DNA from 2 places in the Lactobacillus sp. wkB10 genome. Region 2 is predicted to be linked to the other one. Evidence: predicted binding sites of a transcription regulator. Region 2 holds the regulator's gene; the other holds the start of a gene.

Region 1 (4,445 bases), on a different contig from region 2:
AGGGGTACTCTATGTATTAGATGAACCATCAGTGGGCTTGCATCCTGACAATGTAGCTGGGTTGATTGATGTATTTCATGAATTGGTCAATCAAGGCAATTCTTTAGTTGTTGTTGATCATGAAACTTCCATTATTAATGCGGCTGATTGGGTGATTGAAATTGGTCCAGGTTCAGGTAGCCAGGGTGGTGAAATTATTTCTCAGGGAATACCCAAAGAGATAGAACATAATGAAAAATCCTTAATTGGACCGTATTTAACAGGTAAAGCACCATTATTTGTCAGACCCAGGGTCAATAAAAACCAAATCTTTAAACACGGCAAAATAAAACTTGATGTTACTGAGCGCTTTAACTTAAAAAACTTGCATGTTCAAATACCTGTCAATCGCTTAACTTCTGTTACCGGATTTTCAGGTGCTGGTAAAACTACTCTCATTCTAGATTCTTTGATTCCGGCATTAAAGGCACAAAAAAATAACAGTGAAAGACCTAAGTGGGTCAAGAGTTTAAACAATAACTATATTAAAAACGTGATTAGTGTTGACTCTACACCAGTTGGTAAGAATCAGAGATCAACTGTTGCAACTTATACAGATATTATGGACAACTTACGTAAACTTTTTGCCAAACAGCCTTTAGCTAAAAAGTTAAAATATCGCGCGTCTCATTTTTCATATAATAATAAAGAAGGTGCATGCCCTGCATGCGGTGGCACTGGTGTGATTTCACTTGATATCCAATATTTGCCTGACATGGTTGAAACATGTTCAGTATGTGGAGGTCATCGTTTCAATCAAAATGTCTTGCAGGTAAAATGGCACAATCTAAGTATTGCTGACGTTTTGGATTACTCGGTAGATGATGCCTTAAAAGAAGAAATTTTTCAAAAAGAGCCAAAAATTAATAAAACAATTACAACATTACATGACATGGGGTTAGGTTATCTTCATCTAGGGGAGTCTACTCCAGCATTATCAGGAGGAGAAGCACAGCGGTTAAAGTTAACTAGTCACATTCATCAAAGGCAAAAGGGCACTTTATTTGTTTTTGATGAACCGACAGTGGGACTACATCCACAAGATGTGAGAACACTCTTACAAGTGTTTCAAAGATTACTCGAGCAAGAAGGAACTATTATTACTATTACGCATGACTTGGATATTATGGCTAACAGTGATTATATGATTGATATGGGACCAAGAGGAGGACTACAAGGAGGAAAAATTATTGCAAGCGGATCCCCTGTGGATATTTCTCAAAATTCTGGTAGTTTAACAGGTAAATATTTGGCAAAGCAATTTAAATTATATCAAAAATAAAAAAATAGAGCCTAAAAAGTAGCTGAGAGCGCTGCTTTTAAGGCTTTTTTGATTTCTGTGGAAAAATCAAACAATCTGTGGAAAAAGTTAATCAAAACTATTGCTTTCTGTGGATAACCTGCTATAATATTATATGTAAGCAATTAGCAGTCAAACGCTACGAGTGCTAATTACAAATTTATAACCTATCAAAGGGGTGTTTACATATGGCATATTTTGATAATGATTTTGACGAATTATTTAACGAATTAAACAATTCTTTCTTTAATAACACTAATGATAAAGGTGGAGCTATTCCTATTCACTATTCAAGCAGTATGAATATTTCACCGCAAGACATATCCCAAAACGGACAAATGGGGCAAAAGCAAGGACAAAAGCCAATTGGAGTTGATTTGGTTGAGCAAGCAAAGAAAAACAAATACGATCCTGTAATTGGGCGTGATGAACAAATTCAGGAAGTTATAGAGATTCTAAGTCGGCGCAAAAAGAACAATCCAGTTTTAGTTGGACCAGCAGGTGTAGGTAAAACTGCCATTGTAGAAGGATTGGCACAGAAGATCGCTGCAGGCGATGTTCCTGACAAGATGAAAGACAAACATATTATTGCAATTAACATTAATGATATGGTTGCTGGATCAAGTTTGCGTGGTAGCTTTGAAGAGCGCCTGAAAAAAGTGATTGACGAAGCTAAGAAAAATCCTAATATTATCTTATTTATTGATGAATTACATAATATTGTCGGAGCAGGGTCAACTGACTCTGAAAATAACAATGGTGACGCTGCTAATATTTTGAAACCGGCTTTGGCTAGTGGCGACTTGAACCTGATTGGTGCAACGACTACGAGTGAGTACCGCAGGATTGAAAATGATGCGGCCCTAGCACGTAGGTTCCAGCCTGTACAAGTTCCTGAGCCATCTGCTGCAGTGACTGTCAAAATTTTAGAGGGTCTAAAAGATAAATATGAAGCTTTCCATCATGTAAAATACAATGACAGTGCTTTAAAGCTGGCTGTTGAATTATCACAGCGCTACATTCAGGGACGGTACTTACCTGACAAAGCCATTGATTTAATGGATGAAGCAGGTGCCAAAAAGGGTCTCGACACTATTCCTGATGATGAAGCAACTTTAAAGAAGCGGATTAAAAAGCTGGAAAGTGAAAAAGAAACTGCTGCCAAAAAGGAAGATTACAGTAAAGCAAGTGAGCTGAAAAAGAAGATTGAAGAGTTGCGCGACAAAGCTGATCATGTAGATGATGAAGCGACTCCACATGTTACTGATGAAGATATCTATGCTTTGATTGAAGCCAAGACAAAGATTCCAATGAGTGAATTGCATGCAAGTGAGGGACAAAAGAATCTTGATTTAGCTGAAAAATTAAAGAAAGTGGTTATTGATCAGGATAATGCGGTTGATGTCATTACTGATGCAATTGCCCGTAAACAAGTTTTTAAAGACAATGATCGTCCTACTGGTACATTCTTATTAACCGGACCTACTGGTGTAGGTAAGACAGAATTAGCTAAACAATTGGCTATTCAATTGTTTGGTGGTGAAAATCATCTGATTAGACTTGATATGTCAGAATATCAAGATCAGATGGCAGTTAACAAGCTAATTGGTTCTGCTCCAGGTTATGTTGGCTATGGCGAAGGCGGTCAATTGACTGAAAAAGTTCGTCACCAGCCATACAGCCTGATTTTGTTCGATGAAATTGAAAAAGCTAATCCGCAAGTGTTTAATGCTTTGCTTCAAATCATGGATGATGGCCGTTTAACTGATGCACAAGGCAGAACAATCTCCTTCAAGGATACAATTTTGATCATGACTTCTAATGCAGGTTATTCCGACCAATTGCTAAAAGACGGTAAAGTAGATCATGATAAATTAATCAAGGCTTTGGAAGCATACTTCAGACCTGAATTTTTGAATAGACTTGATGCGATTGTGCCATTTAATTCCTTAACTAAAGATGATATGAATAAAATTATTGATATTTACTTAAGTAAAATGGCACATGTTTTGGCGAAAAAGAATGTTAAGGTTAACGTTTCTGATGAGACTAAAGCTTATTTAGCTGAAAAGGGCTATGATAAAAAGTTTGGTGCAAGACCTTTACGTCGGGTAGTTGAGCAGGACTTGGAAACCCCAATTGCTAAATTATTAATGAAAGAGCCTGACACCAAAGAAGTCAAGTTTACAGCAGATGACAAGCATGTTTACTTAAATGATGCTGCAGTATTAGACATTAAGCCAAAAGAAAAATCTGAAAATAACGATAAAACAAAACAAGATTAATGTTAAAAAGGGATCATTCAATAGAGGATGATCCCTTTTTTGCTTCTAGTTGTTTCATGTGAAACCTTCCATACAGTAACAAAATTGAATTTTTGTTTAATTATCAGAAATTCATATTATTTTATTAAGATTAATATGAATTCACTATTGACATCAACAAAAATATAGTTTAAATTAGGTAGCAATTAAATTATTATTAAAAAGCTAAAAATTATTTTTTAGCTTTTGTAGTTTTGTTATAGGGGACAATCAAATGAAACAACGAGTAGAAGACCTGGATTGGAAAAATCTGGGATTTAAGTATCGTGATCTGCCTTATCGATATGAGGCGAAATATAAAGATGGAGAATGGCAGGAAGGAAAACTGACCGAAGATTCATCCATGACCTTTTCTGAAGGCGCGGAAGTACTGCACTATGGACAAGAGGTTTTCGAAGGACTAAAAGCTTACCGTAGAAAAGATGGTAAGATCAATCTCTTTAGACCTGATCAAAATGCACACCGCTTTACTCTTTCAGCAAAGCGGTTAGCCATGCCGCCATTTCCTGAAGATAGATTTGTTGATGCCGTAAAACAAGTTGTTAAAGCTAATGAAGAATTTGTACCACCATATGATAGTGGCGCAACTCTTTATTTACGACCACTTATGGTAGGAACAAGTAAAGTTTTAGGTGTTGAAGCGGCCACTGAATATACCTTCCGCGTTTTTGCGGTTCCAGTTGGCGCATACATTAAAGGATTGAACCCTGCAGATTACGTTGTTAGTGAATACGACCGTGCCGCATATGCTGGTACCGGTCAAGCAAAGACAGCCGGTAACT
Region 2 (4,445 bases):
GAATTTTTGTTTTATCAACTAAATCAGCAGTTAATTCGTCAAATTTCGCTCTAGTTAAATCAGCTTCCAAATGTAATGGTCCAGATTCACCAGCAGAAATAAATGGTAATGAGATATGAGTTGAAGATACGCCAGATAAATCTTTCTTAGCTTTTTCAGCGGCATCCTTTAACCTTTGTAAAGCCATTTTATCTTTAGAAAGGTCAACACCATTTTCATCTTTAAAATTCTTGATCAGCCAATCAATAATTTTATTATCGAAGTCATCGCCACCAAGGTGAGTATCACCGTTAGTTGAAAGTACTTGGAAGACTCCGTCACCTAATTGCAAAACAGAAACATCAAAGGTACCACCACCAAGGTCATAAACCAGAACTTTTTCGTCTTCAGCATCTTTATCAAGGCCATAGGCAAGTGAAGATGCAGTTGGCTCGTTAATTATTCTCTTAACGTCTAAGCCTGCAATTTTACCGGCATCCTTAGTAGCTTGACGCTGAGCATCATTAAAGTATGCAGGAACTGTAATGACTGCTTCGGTAACCTTTTCACCAAGATAATCTTCAGAGAATTTCTTGATATATTGTAAAATCATAGCAGAAATTTCTTGAGGAGTGTATGCTTTATCACCAATTTTAACTTTATAATCTGCTTCACCCATGTGACGCTTAATAGAAGAAATAGTATTTGGGTTAGTAATAGCCTGTCTTTTTGCAACTTCACCGACTTGAATTTCTCCATCCTTAAAAGCAACTACTGAAGGTGTAGTACGGTTTCCTTCTGGATTGGTAATAATTTTTGGCTCTTTTCCTTCAAGAACAGCAACTGCTGAGTTGGTAGTTCCGAGGTCAATTCCGATAACTTTTGACATTGATATGCTTCCTTTCAATTATTGTGCTACAACAACCATCGCTGGTCTTAAAGTACGATCTTTGTACAAGTAACCTTTTTGCAAAACCCGCACAACATGATCTTTTTGATCTTCATTTTCAGCTTCAACTGTTTGGACAGCTTGGTGTAAATTAGGATCAAACTTTACACCTTCAGCAGTGATTTCACTGATTCCATGATCTTTCATGGCTTTAACCAATGAATCAAGTGTCATTTGCACTCCCTTTTTAAGCTGCTTTGATGCTTCATCATCAACCTTTGTTGCTAAAGCTCTTTCTAAATTATCCATTGCTGGCAAAACATCCTTAGCTAAAGATTGTGATTCATATTTAATAAGTTGCGCTCTTTCATTATTATAGCGATTTTGCATATTTTGCATTTCAGCTTGACTGCGCAAATACTTATCTTCTAAATCATCTTTTTCTTTTTGCAACTGGGTCAAATTGTGTTGCAGTTTGCTTTCCAAAGATTCGGACTTCTTTTTTTCGTTAGCCTTAGCTTGAGAATGCTTTTTAACTTCTTTTGATTCAGTTGATTCTTTTTGATCTTTTTTTGAATTTTTACTGTTAATTTCTTCTTTACTCACGGCTAACCTCCTTTATTTAAATCTACCATAATAATCAAGCAACTTTTTAGATAGCTCATTTCTGAAATATTCAAGCAATCCTATCACTTGAGAATACGGCATATTATCAGGGCCAAGTAAAGCAATTATGCCCTTTCCGTGAGAACCAACGCTGTACTCTGCCGTAAGCAGACTGTAATCCTTTAACAAATCATTTGATAACTCAGATCCTAGACTTACCCGAACTGGATATCTGTCACTTTTTAAGTTTTGCCTGTTATCCAAAATACTGGAAATTAAGTCATTATGCTCAATCATTTCATATAATGACCGCAAATTAGAAACGTCACTTAAAGAAATGTTATTGAGCAAATTAATCTGACCATCGACATACATTTGCTCGCTGGCAGCATCACTGATCACATCTTCAACCAAATCAATTAATTCAGACACATGAGCAGCTTTAAGCTTTTGTCCTAAAGTCTTCTTAAGAAACTCAGGCGTAACCTGATCTAGTGTCTTTCCTACTAATTCATCGTTAATCATACGAACGGCGCGTTCAATGTCATCACCATGAATATTGTATGGCAGGTTATAAACCTGATCATGAACATCACCATCACTGGTACCAAGAATAGCCATAATCTGTCTGCCAAATAAAGGCACTATACGAAATCCAGTAATAGTTAAATCACTATTTTCAGGCCCCTCCGCAAATGCAGTATAATTTGTAAGGTCAGACAAGATCTTAACAGCTTCCTGAACAATGTCGTTAACTTGATGAAACGGCTGATCAAGCTGATTAATAATTTTTTTATATACAGAAGATGAAATCTGTAAAGGCTCAACTAAATTGTCAAGATAGTAACGGTAGCCTTCTGTTGAAGGTACTCGACCACTTGACAAATGAGTTTTTTCAATCAAGCCTTTTTCTTCTAAAACCGCCATTTCGTTACGAATAGTTGCACTTGAAACTTTGATAGGCAACTGATTCATGACTGTTTTAGATCCAACAGGATCATGTGTCTGCGTAAAATCATTGATAATTGTTTTTAAAATTAATTCTTGACGTTCGGTCAACATAAATATCGCCCTCACTTTTAGCACTCAAACTTATTAGGTGCTAACAATTAATATGATACTAGCTTTTAGCAGAATGTCAAGTTGAGTGCTAACTTTTTTACAAAAAAAACGCTTATCCCTTTAAAATTAACCAATGCTGGTAAAATAGGCTTTAATTTCGGCCTCATCATCACTCATTTGTTTTTTTAATTCTTTTAAATTATCAAATTTAATTTCGCCACGGGTATACTTATACCATCTAATTACCATTTTTTCATCGTAAGCTTCCTGATCAAATCCAAATAAATTTGATTCAATATAAAGCTTTTTACCCTCATTAATAGTTACGTTATAGCCTACACTTGTCATAGAGTCATACCACTTACCTTTAATCTTGGTTTTAGTAGCGTATACTCCAATTTTAGGAACAACCTTGTCCTTGGACCAAACTAGATTTGCTGTAGGAAAGCCAAGCTTATGCCCATTACGTAAGCCATGACCGACATAACCGGACATAATGTACGGAAAACCTAGTAACTTAGCAGCTAATTCCATATTTCCACTTGTGATGGCTTTTTTTATTTCAGTAGAACCTATTTTTTGCCCATCATATGATTGTTTTGGAACATCAACAATAGCAAATCTTCCCTTAGCAAACTTAGGGAAATTTTTCATATTGGCAATTTCTTTCGGACCATATGTATAGTCAAAACCAGCTACTACTGTATCAGCATGCAGTTTGACAATAATCTTATCTACAAATTCCTGTGCAGTCAAGTTGCTAAATGCATCATTGAAATGCATCACAAGCAAAAAATCGACTTTCAGTTTCTGCATTTTATAAGCTTTTTCAGCTAATGTATCTATATAGCTGACTTCTTTATTTTGATATATTTCTTTAGGATGTCGGTCAAATGTCATCACTACTAATGGTAAATGCTTTTGAATTGCCTTTTCTTTTGCAATTTTGATTAATTCCTGATGACCACGATGTACACCGTCAAAGAATCCTAAAGCAAGGATTATTCTTTGAGGAATAATATTTTCCTTAAACGGGTATGTTAAATGGATAATTTCCATAATAAAACCTTCATTCACTCATTCATTTTGTAAAAGCATTAAATAAGGGCGATACATGGTACCATCTTTTTGATAAATTGCCTTAACTCTATTATTGTATCGTAATGCCACTTTTTTTGCATTCGTTTTCAAAGAAATCGTTGCACCATTTTTAACCTTCAACCACAGAGCTGTATCAATATCCTCATGAACATAACTAGTAAAAAAAGAGTCAATTGGTTGAAGCAATTCATTTACCATATTTGGATTTTCTATAATTTCTGCCAATTTAACAGCTTGATTAATATTAAAACCTGAGCTTGAAGTTCTTTGTAAATTTTTCATTACTGCCGGTACCCCAAGTTTTGTTCCCAAATCATTTATTAAAGAACGAACGTAGGTCCCTTTACTACATTCAATTTTAAAATCAAAAGTTTCTTGACAATTTTCTTCATCAAAATTTGGTTCATCAGTAAGATTATAGGAAAAAATTTCAACTTGTCGTTTTGGTCGCTCAACTTTAATACCCTGTCTTGCATATTCATATAAATGCTTGCCATTCACTCTGACGGCAGAATAAATGGGAGGTACTTGCTCTATACTGCCAACAAATTCATGCATAGCTTCTTGAATTTGAGTTCCTTGAATTTCATTAGTAATTTTTTTGAATTCTGTTTTTTTCCCACTGGTATCGTAACTATCAGTAGCAAAACCTAAAATTCCTTGCCCAACATAGCTCTTATTTTCCTTGTGCATCAATTCAATTAACTTTGTGGCCTGACCAATTGCAATTGGTAGCACTCCTGTAACGTCAGGATCAAGAGTACCTGCATGACCCATTTTTTTAATATGCAGAACTTTACGTAAATGA

Evidence for each region. Region 2 encodes HrcA, which represses chaperone genes, less so after heat shock. Its sites were predicted from a motif close to TTAGCACTCNNNNNNNNNGAGTGCTAA; they were not measured.
Region 1: LACWKB10_RS02665 (ATP-dependent Clp protease ATP-binding subunit) is a predicted target of HrcA. The motif match lies at 1,465-1,491, and genes of this name have one in related genera.

The regions. Positions count from the first base shown of each region.
Region 1 is NZ_JRJB01000003.1:62,609-67,053, reverse strand. Features, by position in the region: gene LACWKB10_RS02670 (excinuclease ABC subunit UvrA) at 1-1,321, shown strand, start outside; gene LACWKB10_RS02665 (ATP-dependent Clp protease ATP-binding subunit) at 1,528-3,624, shown strand; gene LACWKB10_RS02660 (branched-chain amino acid aminotransferase) at 3,878-4,445, shown strand, end outside.
Region 2 is NZ_JRJB01000006.1:22,248-26,692, reverse strand. Features, by position in the region: gene dnaK (molecular chaperone DnaK) at 1-868, opposite strand, end outside; gene grpE (nucleotide exchange factor GrpE) at 887-1,474, opposite strand; gene hrcA (heat-inducible transcriptional repressor HrcA) at 1,487-2,536, opposite strand; gene ribF (riboflavin biosynthesis protein RibF) at 2,663-3,595, opposite strand; gene truB (tRNA pseudouridine(55) synthase TruB) at 3,614-4,445, opposite strand, start outside.